DNA from 3 places in the Paenibacillus praedii genome. Region 2 is predicted to be linked to each of the others. Evidence: riboswitches for the same ligand, from Rfam matches in the RefSeq annotation. Region 2 holds a riboswitch; each other region holds the start of a gene.
What was found. A riboswitch is a leader RNA that binds a small molecule or an ion and turns the genes downstream of it on or off. The one in region 2 is predicted to bind cyclic di-GMP.
Positions count from the first base shown of each region.

Region 1: linked by a shared signal. The riboswitch ahead of ACO9K6_RS15685 (S-layer homology domain-containing protein) and the one ahead of ACO9K6_RS09405 (anti-repressor SinI family protein) in region 2 are both predicted to bind cyclic di-GMP.
Region 3: linked by a shared signal. The riboswitch ahead of ACO9K6_RS12690 (EAL domain-containing protein) and the one ahead of ACO9K6_RS09405 (anti-repressor SinI family protein) in region 2 are both predicted to bind cyclic di-GMP.

Region 1 covers NZ_JBMWAM010000017.1:78,607-85,401, reverse strand. The annotation lists gene ACO9K6_RS15700 (hypothetical protein) at 1-73, shown strand, start outside; gene ACO9K6_RS15695 (AraC family transcriptional regulator) at 144-926, opposite strand; gene pyk (pyruvate kinase) at 1,033-2,448, shown strand; gene ACO9K6_RS15685 (S-layer homology domain-containing protein) at 2,558-4,231, opposite strand; cyclic di-GMP riboswitch class I at 4,585-4,668, opposite strand; gene ACO9K6_RS15680 (aldo/keto reductase) at 4,820-5,719, opposite strand; gene rpoN (RNA polymerase factor sigma-54) at 5,744-6,795, opposite strand, start outside.
Region 2 covers NZ_JBMWAM010000007.1:201,913-208,707, reverse strand. The annotation lists gene ACO9K6_RS09440 (HRDC domain-containing protein) at 1-16, opposite strand, end outside; gene ACO9K6_RS09435 (DUF3055 domain-containing protein) at 165-461, shown strand; gene ACO9K6_RS09430 (hypothetical protein) at 513-791, shown strand; gene ACO9K6_RS09425 (phytanoyl-CoA dioxygenase family protein) at 839-1,195, opposite strand; gene ACO9K6_RS09420 (helix-turn-helix domain-containing protein) at 1,403-1,579, shown strand; gene ACO9K6_RS09415 (metallophosphoesterase) at 1,567-2,328, opposite strand; gene ACO9K6_RS09410 (helix-turn-helix domain-containing protein) at 2,632-2,961, shown strand; gene ACO9K6_RS09405 (anti-repressor SinI family protein) at 2,974-3,135, opposite strand; cyclic di-GMP riboswitch class II at 3,150-3,231, opposite strand; gene ACO9K6_RS09400 (hypothetical protein) at 3,377-3,544, opposite strand; gene galE (UDP-glucose 4-epimerase GalE) at 3,541-4,596, opposite strand; gene ACO9K6_RS09390 (glycosyltransferase family 1 protein) at 4,653-5,777, opposite strand; gene ACO9K6_RS09385 (lipopolysaccharide biosynthesis protein) at 6,224-6,795, opposite strand, start outside.
Region 3 covers NZ_JBMWAM010000012.1:394-7,188, reverse strand. The annotation lists gene ACO9K6_RS12690 (EAL domain-containing protein) at 1-2,645, opposite strand, end outside; cyclic di-GMP riboswitch class I at 2,741-2,825, opposite strand; gene ACO9K6_RS12685 (Gfo/Idh/MocA family protein) at 3,087-4,079, opposite strand; gene ACO9K6_RS12680 (GntR family transcriptional regulator) at 4,272-4,667, shown strand; gene ACO9K6_RS12675 (DUF5808 domain-containing protein) at 4,683-6,074, shown strand; gene ACO9K6_RS12670 (P-loop nucleotide/nucleoside kinase family protein) at 6,081-6,674, opposite strand; tRNA gene ACO9K6_RS12665 (tRNA-Gly) at 6,747-6,795, opposite strand, start outside.

The sequences.
Region 1 (6,795 bases), on a different contig from region 2:
AAAAATATTCGCTTATGAGCAGCAAATTTCGAGTGTCATAGCCAAAGCAAATGTCCAGCTAAGTACACAATAGAATAGAAAGGCAACTGCCGGACCCGTTCGTCGTTATCACAAGCGGTTTAGGACGAAAGCTTAGCTTTGAATTAACGCGGGATTGATCTTTCCTGCAAATAGTCGGAGGGAGACTTCCCCATGCTCCTCTTGAATACGCGGTGAAAATATGAAGCATCGCTATAGCCCAAATAATCGGATATTTCCGCGACAGTGAGCTGGGACTCTGTGAGCATGTAGATGGCCGTCTTCATCCTTGTTTGATGCACATACTCGCTAATCGTCTGATTCGTGACGTTTTTGAACAAGGCTGCGGCATAGTTGGGCGTTGTCTTAATGACATCGCCCAGCTCCTCCTTCGTCACCTTCTCACGATAATGCGTTTGCACGAATTGCTTCATACTATCGACGCGCCGATGCTTATCAGAGGATATCGCGCCCCGGTCCAATTCCTGGTTCAAGCCGATTAACGCCTCCATGAGAAGCGCCTCGGCCATAAGCTCATAATAGGCAGGCTTTTCCGTCCATTGGTGCAGCATACCCCGCAATCGTTCATGGATGACCTCATAGCAGCCTAACCGCCGCTTAAGCGGCTCTTGACGTTGAAGCACAGGCAGTCTGCTGTCGGCGGCGTTTAGACTGAAATTAACGATTATTTTCGTATGAACCACGGTAGGCACGCTTTTACTATAATAAGGAGTATTGTCGGGAATAAGCAGCAAATCGCCTTTTTCTAAAATAAGCTTCTCATGCTTGACCCAATAAACGCATTTTCCATAGGTCACTAGCGCAAGGTGGAAGGCCGTCCGCTTCCCAGTGACCTCTTCGTACCAATCGCTTCCTTTGTCTTGATGCATGTCTATAATGGTTATCAGAATAAACGCTCCCGTCCTCAATACTATAGTTCCTCTATTATACTATAGTTCATAGTTTCTTTCGAGAATTCGCGTTACAATGGTAAAAACGAGGAGGCCTACCTACATGCAAAAAACAAAAATCATCTGTACCATGGGACCCGCTTGCGAATCCGTTGAAACCGTCAAGGAAATGATTAAAGCTGGGATGACCGTTGGCAGATTGAATATGGCTCACGGAGAACTTGAAGATCACGTTATGCGTATGGAAAATATACGGCAAGCGGCGCGGGAGCTTAATACCTTCGTGCCGATCCTGATGGATATAAAAGGACCGGAAGTACGCATCGGCAAGCTGAAGGAAGCATCCTGCGAGCTTATAGCCGGTGAAGAACTCGTTCTAACAACGGAAGAAGTGCTTGGCGATGCCAGCCGTCTGCCGGTCAATTATGCTGAGCTGCCTTTGGTCGTCAAGCCCGGTAACCGGATTCTAATTGACGACGGTCTTGTGGATCTTACGGTGCTTTCCGTAAATGAAACCGAAGTACGCTGTCAGATTATAAGCGGCGGAACGCTGAAGCCTAGAAAGGGCGTCAACCTGCCCGGCATTAAAACGACCTTGCCTGGCGTAACGGAGCGTGACGTCATGCATATCGCATTTGGACTTAAGCACAATGTCGAAATCATCGCTGCTTCCTTCGTCCGCAAAGCAGAGGATATTTTGGAAATTCGCCGTATCCTTGAAGAATCGAATGCTGAGCATGTTCAAATCATTTCGAAAATCGAAAACGAGGAAGGCATGAGTAATATTGATGCGATTATCGAAGCCTCCGATGGGATTATGGTCGCTCGCGGCGATCTTGGCGTTGAGGTGCCGATCGAGGATGTGCCGATGATGCAGCGTGAAATGATCAGCAAATGCAACCTCGTTGGCAAACCTGTTATCGTCGCCACGCATATGCTTGAATCGATGCAGCAAAACCCTCGCCCTACTAGAGCCGAAGTAAGCGATGTCGCGAATGCGGTTATCCAAGGGGCGGACGTGGTTATGCTCTCCGGCGAGACGGCTGCCGGCAAATATCCGGTACAATCGGTACAGATGATGGCCACGATCGCAAAAAAAGCGGAATCGATGATCGACTACAAAGAGCAATTCGATAAGCGCAGAGCGAAGCAAAGCACGAATATTACAGAGGTTATTAGCCAAGGCGTCGTCAGCTCCACGCTTGAGCTGAATGCGAAAGCCATCCTTACCTTCACGGAAAGCGGATTTACGGCGCGTATGGTTTCCAAGTATCGTCCGCAAGCGCCAATTATTGCGATTACGCAGCATGATCATGTGTTGCCAAAAATTTGTCTGCTCTCCGGTGTTATACCGGTCAAAGGGGACAGCGTGTCAAGTACGGATGAAATGTTCGAGTCCGCAACGCGCAATGCCGTGCAAACCGGAATCGTTCAGTCTGGGGACACCGTTGTATTGTCAGCAGGCGTGCCGATCGGACAAGCAGGTGCGACTAATTTGATTAAAATTGCACAAGTATAAGGAATAAGAAAAGGGAGCTTAACGATAACCGTAGTTATTGTATGCTCCCTTTTCTCCATTGACTTGTAATTGGCGAAGATGCTGGGCTTCACTTCCGCATCAGATAGACTTAATTATCGTCGTCATCGTCGTCTTTCTCGAGCTCAATCTTCACTTCTTTTCCGTTTGAAAATTCGATTTCGAGCCTCAAGTCTTTAATCGCACTTTCCTCAATTTCAAAATAAGCCAGCGCTTGCTCAACAATTTCATCCTTGCTCATGTCATCCGTTATGGATACTTGCTCGAAAAATGCTGCAATAGCCCGTAACGCATTGGCTCCGGATAGCTTTTGGCTATCGAGCTCCATTTTCGCTTCGGACTTTCCATCATCATATTTGTACTCAGCCTTAAGCTTTTGGCCGCTCCATAGCTCAGCTTTCAGCTTAAATTCATCGATTCCATAAAGGTTTTCTTCTTCGGCTGACTCTTCATCATTTTCCACTTCGAATTCTATTTTCTTTCCATTCGAAAACCTTATTTCGATCTCGAATTCTTTAAATCCGTTATCAGCTACTTCAAGCGCTGTAAAAATTTGCGACTGTATATCGTCTCTGGACATTTCTGGCGTCAGCATGACAGCCGCAAAGAAGGCTTCCAGCTGCTGAATCGCTTCCGGCCCTTTCAATTTCTCTTTATCGCCATCGACCTTTATTTCAACCTCGGCTTTTGGCTTGCCGTTTTTATTTTCATATTCCAATTTCAAGCCGTTATCCTCATCTATCTCAAGCTCTAATTCAAATTCACGAATGCCCGCAGTCGTTTCATTGACAAGCTCTTTATCGATAAAGCTGGCTTTCAGAACGGCGCCATTCTCTACTGTCAGCGATACAGCATCGCCAATGATGAGCCCGGACGCTGGAATAAACCGATCATAAAACGGAACCGGCAATTCAGCTGAAATCGAATAGACAAGCGCATCTCCATTAAAACTTTCAATTGCAATAGAGCCGTAAGTGCTTGAACCCGCTGCAGCATCCGCAGGTTGATTGCCGCCGAATTGAAGCGCTGTAATTTTTCCAGCTACTGTGATCGCTCCGGATTGCTCCAGCAGATTGTCGTTTGTTCTGACCAGCAGCGTGGCCAGTTCTGCGCGGGTTACGTTCCGGTTCGGCTTAAAGGTTTCATCCGGGTAGCCGGCAATTACACCTTGCTCCACAGCCATATTCACATAGCCAATCGCGCCGGCTGGAATATCCTTCACGTCCTTGAAATCAGGCACGACGGTCATTTGAGCAAGCGCTTCCTTCTCAAGGCCGAGCGCTTTCACCAATAGAGCGGACACCCATATGCGGCTCGCCGGTTTACTTGGATCAAGCTTGGACTCCGACGTAGAGAACAGCCCTTGCTCTAGAGCAACAATGACGTAGCCTTTCGCCCATTTATATTGCTGATCAATCATCGACGCATCGGCAAAATGAAGCCTCTCATTGGCGGGTTTCGCTTTCGCTTCCTCCTCCAAGCCCATTAGCCGGACAGCCGTCACGACAGCTTCAACGCGGCTGACGAACTGATTAGGACGGAAGCTTCCGTCTTCATAGCCTGACAAAATATTTTGGGATTTCATAAGTCCAATGGATTCCATAGCCCAGCCTGCTTCAGCAGCGTCATTAAATTCCAGCTTTAGCTCCTCACGCTGCTCTTCGGATACCTGCTCATCAGGCTCTGCCGCAAAGCCCTGTCCTGCAAAGGAAAGCAGCAGCATGGCGACGATCAATAAACTACTCCATAGACGAAGCTTTTTCAAATGTAGACATCTCCTCATTTTCATATTAAATGAACTAGTTTCTTGTAATGATGCCCTCTTTAATAAACTGTTGAATGGTGTTGACCGGGATACCCGTCATTCTATGTACCTCTATTAGAGATGGCTTTGAATGCGTCCTCAAGTAAGTTTTCACTCGCTCAATATCGTCTCTTTGCCCTTCCATGCATCCCTCGCAAAAAAATGACTGTCTATTCAGCATGACTTGCCCGCATTTCGTGCAGTTTGATAGACCCAACTGTGTGCGCTTCCTTTCTTGTGAGATTTCGAAAAGGCCTAACACAAAAAAACTTATCCCGGCTGCAGATGGATAAGCTCGCATGAATACAGCTTATTCCGGCAACTGGCTGGCATAGTTTAACACTTTAGCCCCTGTAGCTTTGCGTCATTACCTTTCGATAACTTTGCCTTTTTCAAATTTTTGAAAAAATAATTCTACTTCATTATATCAATATACTATTATTATACAAGTTTCGATATATTTCGACATAATTCTTCCATATCCTTCACTTTAGTTACAGCATAAAAAAGCCGGCCTGAGCAGGTCGGCTCTACTACAATTTCAGTGCATTATATCATATCAAGAGGCACTTTTCTGGACGGTTTAGGATATACCTCATCAAGTCTGCGCAAATCCTCTTCCGATAGCTCGATTAAGGCTGTGGCTGCATTTTGAAGAACATGCTCTTCCGTCGATGCTTTCGGTATTGCGATTACATTCTCGTGACGAATTGTCCAAGCAAGCATAAGCTGAAGCGGTGTAACTCCATGGCTGTCCGCAATGTCTATCACCGCTTCGTTATGAGTCAGTCCTTGTCTTAAGGACCCTGCCTGCGCCATCGGACTGTACGCCATAACGGGGATATGCCGCTCGCTCAGCCAAGGGAGCAAATCATATTCAATCCCTCTGGAGCCAAGATGATACAGCACTTGGTTCACTGCGCAGTGAGTGCCGGCCGCTAAGGAAGTCAGCTCCTTCATGTCGGGTTTATCGAAGTTCGAAACGCCCCAGCGCTTGATTTTTCCTGACGCCACTAACCGTTCCATCCCTTCTATCGTTTCGCTTAACGGCACGCTTCCTCTCCAGTGAAGCAGATAAAGATCCAGATAATCGGTCCGCAGTCTCTTTAGGCTTGCATCGCAGCTTCTAACGATCCGCTCTAGTCCCGCATTATGGGGGTACACCTTAGAAACGAGAAACACATCATCCCTAATTCCTTGAATCGCCTCGCCAACTCTATCCTCGGACCGGCCTTCGCCATACATTTCCGCAGTATCGATCAAGGACATCCCCAGTTCCACGCCCAGCCTAAGCGTGCGAATTTCATCCGCTTTCTTGGCCGGGTCATCCCCTATATACCAAGTACCTTGACCGAGCCTAGGCAGCTCCATGCCATCCGGCAGCTTAACTTTGCGTTCTGACAGCGTCTTTTGGATTCGGCTCTTGATTTCATTGTTCATTTCAGGCATTTTTTCAAGCTCCTTATTTTATTATTATTGTTTTTTCCTCCTTATGGAGGACGGCAGGTTCATTTGTTCTCTGTACTTAGTCACCGTTCTGCGTGAGATCAGCAAGCCCTCGCTTTGCAGCAGCGATGCGATTTGCTGATCGGATAATGGCGAGGCTTCCTTCTCTGCTGAGATATATTCACGAATTCGATCCTTCATATAAATCGATGAAATCATTGACCCATCAGCATGTTTTATAGAAGAGGAGAAGAAATGCTTAAGCTCGAACAGTCCCCACGGCGTTCGAATATACTTATGGCTTATGGTACGGCTTACCGTTGATTCATGCACGTGCAGCACCTCGGCGATTTGCTTCATGGTCATTGGACGTATATGAACGGAGCCTTTCTCACAAAACTCCGGCTGCAGCTCGAAAATAACGCCGGACACCTTCAGCAGTGTCGCCTTTCTTCGCTCGATACTGTCGATTAACCCTTTTGCCGCATGCCAGTTTTTTTTCAAATAGCGCTGGATATCCTTCGAAGCATCCTGCTTCATTATGCTCAAATAAGAACTGCTTAATGTGATCTCTGGAAGAAAACTATTTATAAGGAATACTTTGCATTTCCCTTCCATATGCACAAGCTGAAGATCAGGCATAATATATTGCGGCTTCTCCCTGCCGTATAAAGCTCCTGGCTTCGGATTGAGCGACTTTATCTTCTCAATGGCGGCATTAATTTCCGCAGCCTCTGTTTCGTATTTCTCCGCCAGCAATCGCAGCTTACCTTCCGCGATTTGGAGCAAATCATGCTGGACAAGGTTAATAACTAAGGGATCGGAATCCTGTTGATGCCGCAATTGAAGGATCAGGCATTCTGCTAATGTTGAAGCCCCCACACCGTACGGCTCTAAGCCTTGTATGACGCCGACTGCCTCGCTTGCCTGCTTTATCGAAGCGCCTGTTAAAGCGGAAATCTCATCTTTGTCATATAAAAGATAGCCCTTTTCGTCCAGATTGCCGATGATCCATTTGCACAAGGCCAGAACCGTACGGTCAAGCTTCATGTAAGTAAGCTGCTCAACCAATACCGACT
Region 2 (6,795 bases):
GCATGCCTGAAAACAAAAAAAGCACCTCCTCTGCCAGGGCAGAAGAGGTGCTTCCTCATACGTTCAATGATTCGATTAACTGCATGTTATCATAATGATTTCTTTATTACAAGCATTTTGTTATTGTATAATGATTGTAATTAAAGAAGTGGAGGCTATACAACATGCTGCTGCCTGATTTTGATTTTATGTCCGATACAACCGAACAAACGTCAACTCGATTCGTCACTTTCATCGCACCCAGCTTGAAACGGTTTGACCTCGCTGTCACAACTACAAATCGCTTCTATGGCAAGAAGCTGGTCACCGACCTGCAATCCGGAAAAACGGCGATCATCGGCCCGGATGACCTGGAGGAGGAAGGCTACCTCGAGTATACGTATAAGCTTACGGAGGAAGAAGCAGCTGAATTAGTCCAGTTTTTGTATTTTGTTGTCGGAACCGTGCATTTTACCGATTGATAAGGGCAAAATGAAAGGGTACTATACTACCATTTCAGGAGGAGCTTGCTGATGGATCGATTTATTGGAGAGGATCGAAAGCCTTATACAGATGTTTCAACTGTGGAATCGCAGCGCAATGACCTCATCCCGGAAGAGTTTCCGGAGGGGCCTTACGGCTCCGATCTGCGGACGGAATCACTGGGAAAAAGCAAGCCGTGGAGAATCGATCAGCGGCCATCCAATCGCTTCGACTATGAAAATCATCAACTGCATGCCGAAGGCTCACGGGACTATCCTGGAGATGACGACTACGAGGACAGCATTCCTGAGGTACAAGACGAGCCTTAAAACAGTGAAGCCCTTGGCAGCACGTCTGACGCGTGATGTGCCAAGGGCTATTTTTGTTCATTCATTCGTATCCTTATTTCACTTTGCCGCATTCGCGTCCACACATCGGGGCCTATGATGCCATTCAGGACTGCTATCAGATTGGGATGAGTAACTGCGCGAGTATATGCCGCGTCATAAAAATGCACGTCTTGAAACCCATTAAGAACAAGCTTTTTCAACTGCTCGGGCGGCAAAAAATCACCCAGCCAGGCATGGTTTTGATCCGCTTGCGCCTGGGCGGCCCGCTGTATGATTCGCTCCACTGCTGCTCTCATGGCATGCACCTCGTCAGAATTAAATACACCGCGAACGAGCAAATAACCATTCTCTTTGTAAAAATTCACGTCTGCATTGTTAATCATGCCCAATCTCCTTATCATATAATAAGAATGATTAATCGCGCGAAGCTATATATTCGCGACAATATAGAGGGACAGCTTAGCCTTGCCGAAGTAGAGCAATATATTAATATTTCCGAGCCGCACTTGTCTAGTTTATTCGCTCAAAGTATTCATGAATCTTTCTCGATGCTTGTCCGCCACGAACGGATTCGAGCAGCCGAGTAATGGCTGTCCCAAACCGTAGATCCTATCAAGGAAATCGCTGAGCGCTGCGGCTTATCATCCATCCATTACTTCACTCGGACATTTACCAAGGTGAAAGGAATTCCGCCTGCTGCATTCCGAGAAACAGCACACAAAAATCGCAGCAAGAATAATCCGCCGACTCGTCATCAAAGCTCATGAATCGTTAGCTCGCTTCTTACCATAAACCGGGCATTGACGCCTGCTTGGCCAATACCCTTGGAAATATAAAATGCACCGTACTCATTCGTATACAGGCCTTTGTATATTCCTCTCTCCGACAGAGGACCCTTTGACTTGAACAAAAAAAAGAAAGGCACGTTCAACTGCTTCCCATGCAGATGGCCGGCCATTAAATAATGATAAGGACGTTTGATCCGAAGGAGCACGTTTGGATCATGAGTGATGACAACGATCGGCTTCTCTTCGTCCACATACTTAAAAGCGGGACGAATTCTGCTATGCCCGGTGCAATCGTCATCAATACCTACCAGTTGGAAATCTGCAAGCTGAACAGATTCGTTACGAAGGACGCGGATATGATATACCTTAAAGATATCCAGCAAACGCTGCAGCCGAGGGAGCTCATAATCATGATTTCCCAGGACCGCATAGACGGGAATGCCGCAACCTGCAATTAGTTTGAAATACTGCGCTGCGCGCGGCAAAAAGCTTGCCTTATAGGTATAGTCTCCGGTCAGAAATATGTAATCCGGCTTGTAATCAATAATCACTTGCCTAATTTTTCGCGGGCTGATACGCAGCATATCAAAATGGAGATCGCTAATTTGCAATATACGCTTATTGAGGCCGATGGGATGATGTACACGTTCAATTTTCAGCCACATGGTAGGTAGAAAAAAGAACATGTAAATGAGAAAGATGAAGACGACTATAACAAGGAAACTCACAAACACACACCTTTCATCAATCTTTTTGCATTTACTCTATGATTCAGTATATTCAACAGAATAGCAATTCACAACCGAAGCGACTCTATTCAGACACCGTAAAAGGGCGTCCCTTTGGTCAGTTCAGACCTTTTGGAACACCCCTTTGTTGGTAACTATAGACTTGTCGAAAACATAAATCATACTAAAGTATTGTATGTCTTACCCTTATGATATGTATTCCATTTATATACTTTCATGAATTGAAGTTTTTGGTTATAATGAAAAGAATACTGCACATATGTGATATCGGAGGAACTCGTAATGATCGGAGAACGCATTCAGATGCTGCGCAAGAGAAAGGGGCTTTCGCTTACTGAACTATCCCAAAGGGCTGGTGTCGCGAAATCTTACCTTAGTTCCATTGAGAGAGGGCTCCAACAAAACCCGTCCATTCAATTCCTCGAAAAAATAGGAGAGGTATTAAATGTTGCTGTTGAAGATTTTCTAAATTACGATGAGTCTGATCGGACACCTGACCAGTTTGATCGCGAATGGGCTGAATTGGTTAGAGAAGCAATGGCCTCGGGCGTTAGCAAGGATCAATTCAAAGAATTTCTCGAATTCAACAAATGGAAAATAAAGCGCGATTAGCGCTTTTTAAATTTACACAGCTGTTTCCTGCATCTCATCGTTATCGCTTTCTTTAAGAATAAGAAGAACTTTACGTATATCTTCTTTGCTTAATCCTAATGTTCGCGCGCTCATGATTAATGCTACCCAGTCCATATCCAAATCTTGATTGTTCTCTGATCCCACCAGTACCATTATCCTAGTCCCCTTTCAAATTGGGACGGTTGCACCACTGACTCCATGCGTTTAAGGTGCCCAGATAATAAACGCATTTCAACGTCTCCCTATGCTCGTCACTGACTATCTCCTATGCATTATAACCTAGCGTATTTACGTAAGCTGTCGATTCGTGTCTTACATAAATGATTATTTATTATATTTTTTTGTCGATTTAATAAATTATTTTAAATTTAATTAGAATATGGGAAAAATTTTCTCAAGCGCTAGTATTTTCATTGTGATTTGTACAGCAATTCAATATCTGCCGTTTGATTTCTTCGATTAAGCTAACAACATCTATGTTTTCGACCGTTTCGCCTTTTTGACGAATGATGTTTGCAATCTCGTGCAGCATTTGTGCGGTAAGTTTGTCGGAAATGTTCATTTGACCCGAGCCTCGTATGTACCAGCCTCTGCTTCAGCCTCTTCTTCATATCCATTCGGATTATTCATTTGCCAACGCCAAGCATCTTCGCACATTTCTTCAATCCCTCTGAGAGCTACCCAATTGAGGTCAGTTCTCGCCTTAGAAGGATTGGCATAACAAATTCCCACATCTCCCGTCCTCCGCTCGGAAATCGTATAAGGAACGTTCATACCCGACGCCTGTTGAAAAGCAGAAACTATTTCCAATACAGTGTATCCCCTTCCAGTACCAAGGTTGTATGCTTCTACTCCCGTTGTCGAAAGTATTCTTTCAAGTGCGCTTAAATGTCCCATTGCCAGGTCAACGACATGGATATAGTCCCGCACCCCCGTCCCGTCCAGCGTAGAATAGTCATTGCCAAATATGCTGAGTTTCTCCAGCTTCCCCACTGCCACCTGTGTTATATAAGGCATCAGATTGTTCGGAATACCGTTAGGGTCCTCCCCGATCCGGCCGCTCTTGTGAGCGCCAACTGGGTTGAAATAACGCAGTAATGCAATACTCCAACGATTATCCGACAGATAAATGTCACGTAAAATTTCCTCAATCATAAGTTTCGTTCGACCATAGGGATTGGTGGCCTGCAATGAAAAATCCTCGGAAATCGGAACAGAATCCGGCATACCGTATACTGTTGCCGACGAACTGAATACCAAGTTCCGCAACCCGTATTTCTCCATCGTTTTGCACAGCAGGAATGTTCCACTAATATTATTGAAATAGTAATGCAGCGGCATTTTCGTAGACTGTCCAACTGATTTGAGTCCGGCAAAATGGATTACCGCATCGATCTGGTGCTCGGTAAATACCCTTTCTAGCCCTTCACGATCCAGAAGATCCACCTCATAAAACGCAAAGGCTCTTCCTGTAATTTCTTGAATCCGCTTCAGTGCATTCGGTTTACTGTTTGAAAAATTGTCGATAACAATCACCTCATAGCCTGCATTCAACAGCTCCACGCAGGTATGACTGCCTATATATCCGGCGCCGCCGGTTACGAGTATGGCCATTTAATTACCCTCCAGAAATAATTGGTTTTAATAAATGTAGTGTATACACTCTACGCCTAGGAAACTCCGTATAGATCCAGCCAATCATGTATACTATCCCTGATATCAAACCCCTGACTTGCTATTTTGTTAAGGATGGTGTTTTGATCGGGCTTCTTCATAAATAAGGCCATGTTTATTTGCTGAGACCAGGCTTCAAGACTTTCATCAAGACTAATAAAGCTCATTAAACCCACACCCATATCCGTAACTTTAGGAACAGTGTCCGCAGCCACACAAGGAGTACCTGAGCATTGCGCTTCTACGGTGACGATGCCAAAGCCTTCAAATACGGAAGGGAAAACAAACACATCAAAAGACTTCATGAGTTTAGGGATATCCACTCTTACTCCCAAAAATCGAATCCGATTAAATATTCCCATTCTTCTCGCTTCAGCTTCAATACTGCTCCTTAACGCACCATCCCCTACCAAAACTGCAATGACGTCCTTTTCTTCATCAATCATTTGCTTCAAAACCTTCAAGAGAAACGTATGGTTTTTGGATGGGGAGAACGTTCCGACATGCCCAATAATTTTCGATTCTGACGCTATGTTTAGTTCTTGTTTTATATCTAGTTGAACACTCGCTTCAATGTTAACGAACCGGCCGATTTCGATTCCATTTTTCATCACAAAGGTTTTCCCGCTATCGGTCAGCGATGAACCAAATAGAAACCGCGCAGCTTCCACACTGCAAGCGCAATAATCGGTAGCGGCATAGTGAATAACGGTTTGCAAAACTTTAAACATCATACTTGCCTTCAAGCCATTTCCTCTCCCCCAGTTATTGCTATGAGAATGGCAGATTCTCTTCTTTATTCCGGCCATTTTTCCGGCTAAAGCAGCAAACCCGCTTTGATAATCAGTGTGCGAATGAACAGCCACATAGTTTGTTTGGCTCATAATTTTTTTCAATTCATTCAAATACGCTATCGGACCTTGTTGACCAAAACTGTGAATTCGATATATCCTGCCGCCCAACGAAATGATTTCATCATCGTAATCGCATGATTCCATTCGATGTGAAACAAAATCAAACTGTACCTTCGATCGGTCTATATTTCTGTAGACATTCATAAGTAGTGTTTCCGCACCGCCACGGTTCATGGCGCTTACGACATGCAGTACTCTATGTATCATATGAGATCACCTTTACAAGATAATATTGATAAGCTCACTTGCTTGATCAGGGTATCAAACCCTTCCTCACATTCCACTTTTGACGACTTGCGTCTAAGGTTGAATTCAACCCACAGCATGACCGAGTGCCTCCATTGATAGCGGTAAGGAGATATCACCGAAGAATGTTATTCGTTATATAGAACAAAATGGTCAAAAAAAATCCTTCTTCTAGATTTTTTAAACTTATCATTTAAATAAGGAGTGCGCTGTCTACTTATTTTATATAATAGTTCTCAATAAAGAACATGTCAACAAATATTGCTCATTTCATGACATTTATGATGAATTCTTTTAATGGCAAAGCAAATTGTGACCGTATTGAACGCCACGATCTGAATGGACGCTTAAACCTTCTGAGTCTCCTGTCGGCCAAATAGCTTGTTTGCCAGGATTAAGCATTCATATCATGATCCTTGTTTTTCCCTCGCGATATTATACTTTGATGAGAATACTATCTTTTTAAAATCTGACATAAGAGTAAATATAATACTTTTTAGATATTGGAATTCATTGCTCTTATAAAAGACTACAACATAAATGAAATTTGGAATTAATAAGCAAAAAAGTCCTCTTACTAATAACGAGGTGAAAGTATCACCAACAACAAAGTAATTACAACAAATTGTCGTTATGCAGCAAGTGGAAATAGTTAATAACAAATAATATCCATAGTTCTTAAAATATGACCGAACTGGACGATTGAAAACATGTTTATACACAATACATGGTTGAGTCCAACAAACAGTTGCAATCGTACTTAACGCAGTTCCCATAAATATTCCTGATAATCCAAAATATTTCAAAAAAACTAATGATGCGATCAAATTTAATAAACCTTCAATTAATGGTATGTACTGATCCTGAGTAAATAATCCAGCTTTATTCTTAAATGTTCCAATTGCAGTACGCATTCCGAGTAAATAGAAATTTATTAGTATGAACACAAAAGTTAGTTTATCTAATAAGTATCCATCTC
Region 3 (6,795 bases), on a different contig from region 2:
TTTACCGGCAGCTTAACACCGACCATAAATCGAAGACCGCCAGAACCGATATTCACGACAAATACTTCTGTGCTTCCAAGACTCACCCTTCTTCCTTTGAACATCGAAATCGTCATTTCAGCAATGATACTGTACTCTAGCTCGATTCGAAAGTATTTTCGGCGATTGATGATCGGCACTTTTTTACGCAAAAGCGCAGCCGGCATTAAACGGGAGTTATCTTTTAAATATTCCACAATAACCTCCGGATTAACTGGTCTGCTAAAGTAATAACCTTGTATTTCATCACAACGCAGCTCACGTAAATAGTTGAACTGCTCTTCTGTCTCAACGCCCTCTGCTACGACCTGCATGTTCAATCCTAGCGCTAACTGTATAATGCTTTGAATAATAAATTTGTTAGATTGCTCCGCAAGCATCTCCTCAACAAAGGAGCGGTCAATCTTAATCGTATCCAGACTCAATTGCTTAAGCAAGTAAAGTGAGGAATAGCCTGTTCCAAAATCATCGAGCGAAACTTTAATCTTTCGTTTCCTCAATTCAACCAAAAGCTCTGTTATGACCTTCTCATTGCTAATAAAAGAGCTTTCCGTAATTTCAATTTCCAAGCGATCAGGAGAAAAGCCAGTTTCCTCAATGACTTGGTCAATGATCTGCAATATATTTTGCTGCAGCAGCTGTTTCACAGAAAAGTTCACGGATACGGTGATCGCGGGCAGCCCCATACTTTTCCATTTCCTGCACTGCTTGCACGCTTCGCGCAGTACCCACTCACCGATCGGAACGATTAGCCCCGTTTCCTCCGCGATCGGAATAAATTCCGCAGGTGATACCTGTCCCCAGTCCGGATGATTCCAACGCAGCAATGCCTCGACTCCAACAATTTTCATCGAATGCGATTGCACCCTTGGCATGTACTGCAGGTAAAGCTCACCCTTAGCTAGCGCTTTTCGCAGGTCGTTGCTTAGAGCAAACAGCTTAAATGTCTGTACGTTTAATGAAGAAGAGTAGCTCTGGGACTGGTCTCTTCCGCTTGACTTGGCATAATACAAGGCCGTGTCCGCATTTTTCATCAGGCTTTCAACAGATTGTCCATCCTCAGGCGACTGACTAATGCCGACACTGACGGTAAGATTAAGCTCGAATCCCTCTACAAGGAAGGGCTCCTTAATTAACTGAATGGCAGCATTGACAATAGCCGTCACTTCACTTTGCATATGAAAATCAGTTATGACGATGGCGAACTCATCTCCACCGAGACGGTAAGCTATTTTACCGTTACTCGAAAAGCCTTTCAACCTATCGGCTATTCGCTTCAGCAATGTATCTCCTATCGGATGTCCTAATGTATCATTGATATATTTAAACCGATCCAGATCAAGCAATAGAACAGCTAGCTTTTGATTGTAAACTTCACAGATTTTAAGCTGCTTCTCGAGCTCCTCCTCGAACATCCTCCGATTAGGAAGCTGCGTCAAATAATCGTGATAAGCGAGATAATGGTTCTGCTCCTCCGTCTTGCTCCGATCGGTAATATCCAATACGGTTCCGATGATAGCTCTCTCACCCAGGTGAGTTATGCACTTATAATGAACCTCGCAAATGATAATACTTCCATTCCGCCTTATTACCCGATGACACAGATCCGTTAATGACTCACCTACCCCTAGCTCCGATATCTGGCCAGCTATCGATTTCCGGTCATTGCTATGAATCATTTCAATAACCGATAAACCTATTAATGTGTCATAACCCATCATAATGTCCAACTGCTTATTCGTATAAACAAACCGATCCTTCTGCGCGATAAAAATGCCTACGAGCGATTGCTCTACGATGCTTCGATATTTCATTTCCGCTTCTCTAAGAGAACGCTCTACCAGCTTCTGTTGCGTAATGTCCTTAGCAATGCCGTAAATTCCGATTAATTCATCGTTGATTATCATCGGAATATTCGTCACATTTACCTCTATAATCTCGCCATCCTTGGTGACGCCGGTCGTGTCATAGTTTAGCGGAGCGCGTGTCCTCACGGATTCCTCAAATTGATGAATGGTCATCTCGAGGCTTTCTTCAGCAACAAAATGATGAAAGCTGCCGCCTATAATTTCCTCTTTGCTATAGCCGAACATTTTCTCAAGAGCAGAATTGCACGACAAAAAACGACCATCCAAGTCAAACGAAAAGACAGCGTTTGGATTATTTTCGAATAATGATTTATAGTTTTGCTCTTCTACAGTTAAACGATGCTGCAATCTCTTGCCTTCGGTTACATCCTGTATCGTTCCGATTGTGATTGTTACTTCATCATTAGCATCCTTGACGTGGCTGATGTGAGACAACACGTCTCGCATCTCTCCATTTGGACGGACAATCCGAAACTCGCTATCGAGAGTTTCTTTCGTTTCAAGGGATAACTTGAAATTTTGGAGTACGCGATCGCGGTCTTCAGTATATATCAGACCGAAGAAAGCCTCCTCACTCACGGGGAAGTCATTGTCAATTCCACAAATAACAAACATTTGATGGGACCATGAAGCCTTCTGCCGCACATGATCAAATTCCCAATAACCCAAATTGGCTATTTTCTGAACAACCTCAAACCGGTTGTCGCTGCCCGTTTGACGCATAATATTTTGTTCCACTTTTCGAGTTCCCTTCCTATGTATAAAATATGCGTCAACCTGATGTTTGGAGGAAGAGTTAATCCAGCAATAACTGCAATAATCGTTATTCATCCTTCGATAACCCGGTCACCTTAAGAAATACCTATTAGGCCTGTTGGCTTTGCGTCGTTGCTTTCGACAATTTTGCTCTTAACAAGGACTTTAATCTTAATTAATTATTCCATAAAATCTTCAAGTATTCCATAACCAAATTTCAAGTAATTAGGTATAAATTTTTAACCAAAAAACAAGCTGTCCCATAAAGCTCGTGATACATAAATTCCACTCCCTCTCCACTTAATTTGTAAAAAAAAAGACCACCGACGTTATCGTCCATGGTCAGGCATTAAGGTGAGATAGCGATACAACTGACTCCGGAAAATGGGGGCGATGAAAAAATCCATTCCATCGGTCGAATGATTACAATACAACAGAATCTGCTGGATACACCAGTCCGATCTGTCTTCTTGCCTCGTCCATAATTTCCATCGTGGCTATCGAATTTTGAAAGGTATTTACCGAAGACTCCGTTTTACCAGCCTGAATTAGCTCAATAAACTCCTTAGCCTCGTAGTACATCAATTTACTGCCCATAGGCTGTGAAATATCTTCAATCGTTCCGTTCCGATATTGAATTTCGACCTTTCCAGCTTCACTGATCTTGTCAATAACCATACTGCCATTTTCCCCTTGGATCTCTGAAGGAATCAAGGAGTGTGTAATCTTCGAATACATAATGACTGCATCCATACTCTTATATTGCAGCACGATGCTTCCCTCCCCATCGACGCCGGATTCGAGTATGACACCGGTTGCTTTGATAACGTCCGGCTTGCCGAACAGCGCCACCAGCGGGTAGATACAATAAACGCCCAGATCCATCAAGGCCCCATTCGAAAAAGCCGGATTAAACGCATTGAGCACCGTACCGGACTTGTATGCGTCATATCTCGAGGAGTACTGGCAATAGCTCGCAAAATATCGACGCACCGTACCTAGCTTTTGCACATTTTGTTCAATGGCTTTAAAGCTGGGAAGCAGCGTTGATTTGAGTGCCTCCATCAACAATACGCCGTTCGCTTGTGCGGCAGCGATCATTTGACGCATCTCGTTCACATTCGAAGCCATCGGCTTCTCGCACAGCACGTGAATGCCTTTATTCATGCAGGCAATCGCATGATCCTTATGGAAGGAGTTCGGGCTTGCAATATATACAGCATCGATCTCACCGCTTGCAGCCATCTCCTCTACATCTGTAAAAATATGAGCGATACCGTGCTTGGAGGCAAATGCGCTTGCTGTCTCCTCTTTACGTGAATAAACCGCCTTTAAAGCGAAGCCCTCCACCTCGCGTGCCGCATCAATAAATGCTTCCGTAATCCAGTTCGTTCCGATCACACCAAATCGTATCATATTAGCTGCTCCTTGAAGTTATTTATAGGATTGTTCTTCTATTTTTCTCATACAATGTGCTTGAGCACCCTCGTTTATTATAGCTTTAGATGACATAGTCTGTCCAAATTTTCCAGCTGGATTTTTGACATCCTATTTTATTTGTATTATTATCTGCAATACAAACAATACTTTATTGCAAGAGGTGATCCGATGATTATTACATTAGACTATAATAGCGAAATTCCAATCTACGTTCAGCTTCGAAACCAAATCGTCATCGGAATTGGCGTAGGCGGATTGGTCCACGGGGAGAAACTACCGACGGTAAGACAGCTGGCAGATGATTTGGACGTGAATGCCATGACCGTCAACAAGGCCTATACCATTTTGAAAAACGAAGGCTTCATCTCCATCGATCGCAGACACGGCGCCAAGGTGGCGACGGAATGCATCAGAAATTCTGATTTCAATGCGAAGCTGGAACGCGATTTAACGCTAGTTATTTCAGAGGCTTGTCTTAAAGGAGTCGGACGCGAGGAATTCATGTTTATTTGCTCCAGCATTTTTGCAGCAGCTGCCGTTAAAAACCACCCCTTACCTGAATAGGAGGAATTACTTTTAATGAACAATCTGATGCTAATTATACCAACCGTAATTGCTTACATTATCATTCTTGTCCTTTATCTGAATCAAGCAAGGACGGGCAGCTCCATTTTGTTTGGCGTTACGCTCCCATCGCACGCCTTGGAGGATGCTTCCATTAAACAGCTGAAGTCTGATTACAAGCGCGCTTATACACGATTCGGTATTATTGCCTTTGTTAGCATCACACCTCTATTTTTGCTCGCGGACTACTTCTCTATGGCCTTTATCTATACGTTTATATGGTTTGCAGCATTTCTCTACACCGCCAAGCTTCCGTTCAACAAATTTCATCGCCTGACCACCGCCCTCAAAAGAGAAAAGGACTGGTTTGTCGGAGAAAAGCGCATCGTCCGTATTGATACTAAGATCAACCTGTTGAAAAAAGCCGGGGTCATCTCTCCACACTGGTTTTTAATTCCTGCTTTAATTTCTATGAGCCTGATTATCGCTTCTATTTCCAATGCCAACCTGCTGTTAAAAATGACCGGAGTCGCTTCACTCATCATGACGATCGTTCTATTCGGCATTTATGGAGCTTTTCGCAATATGAATATGAAAATCTACAGCGATAATCAAGATATCAATGCGGCTATCAATCGAGCGGCAAAGCGCTACTGGTCTGTCCTATGGTTAGGCATGGCCATATTTGAGAGTCTTAACGCCATTATCGCTTATACGATTTTGACGCAAGGCAGCTCGTCTAACTTTGACTTATGGGTAATTGGTATCGTTATGGTTTCTCTGGTTCCTCTTGGGGCGATATTCTACGTACATAATAAGGTTCGTTCTCTTGAGGAAAGTCTGGCTGATACAGACGGCCAAGGTATTCTGACCGATGACGACGAATACTGGATTAACGGCTCGACCTATTTTAACCCTAATGATCAGTCCGTCATGGTACCTAAACGCATCGGCATAGGGACAACCTTCAACATGGCAACCCGTACTGGAAAATGGATGCAATACGGCGGGATGGTGCTTGCCGTCATCATCGTATTGCCGCTTGCCGCGATGGCGGTTCGAGCGGACCATACATCGCCTGCACTGCTCATTCAGGAAGACGGCAAGGTTATTATCGATTATCCTTTGTACGATTACAGCTTCCACCTGAACGATATTCAAGAGCTTACGCTCGAGGAGACTGTCCCGAGCGGCTTCCGAACCAACGGGGCAGCAACGGCTGAGTATGCTCGCGGTAATTTCTCCTTAGAGGAACTGGGAGCAGCCAAGCTTTATATATTCAAAAATAAGCCACCTTACATCTTTATTAAGCTGGACGGCTTGTACGTTATTTATAATAAGCAAGACCCTGCTAAGACGAGAGCCGTTTATCAACAGCTGAACAATAGCAAACCCGCTGCAGAGTAACATGAGTCAAGTTGCGGCACCGTAAATAAAAGCTTCCAAAACGGCTAAAGCCTCTTGGTCTAACGGCTTGGAATTATCAAAATAAAGCACTGCCGCTGCTGGAATACTCCATTTCAGCTCTCGCTTCACAAGTGATTGGCTGAACTCGCTCCAGTGCTCGAGCTTCCACCGATCGATCTCTAAATCTCTTTGAGAGATACGGCTGTAATAAAGCTGCTCGTCTGGAAGCGTAACAAACACAACCTTTACATCAACATCACCTAATGAGGCCCCGATTGCTGAGAGCTCCTGCTCGATCCAATCCGGGGTCTCTGTTTCTTTCGTAAATGGACCAATGACCAGCGTATCCGTCCCGATTGCAATATTCTCTAGAGCGGCATCCATTGTAATACGGTAGCCTAGATCTCGGCAAAGCTCCTTGTATGCGGCAGAATCCCGGTCACTAGGATCAAGTCCTGCTTGCGTCATAAGCGCGACAGCCGCTGGACGAAGAAGTGTATCCATATCAAAAAATGCTGCACCGCTTCTCCTTGCCACAGCCTTCGCAAGCGTCGTCTTGCCCGCACCTGCTCCTCCTACAAAAAAAACCAGTTTACGCATTGAAGCATTCCCTCCCCTGCTGGATATACAAAAAAAGCATCCTGCTTAGCAAGATGCTTTGGTTAGAAATGATGGAGCGGAAGACGGGAATCGAACCCGCGACCCTCGCCTTGGCAAGGCG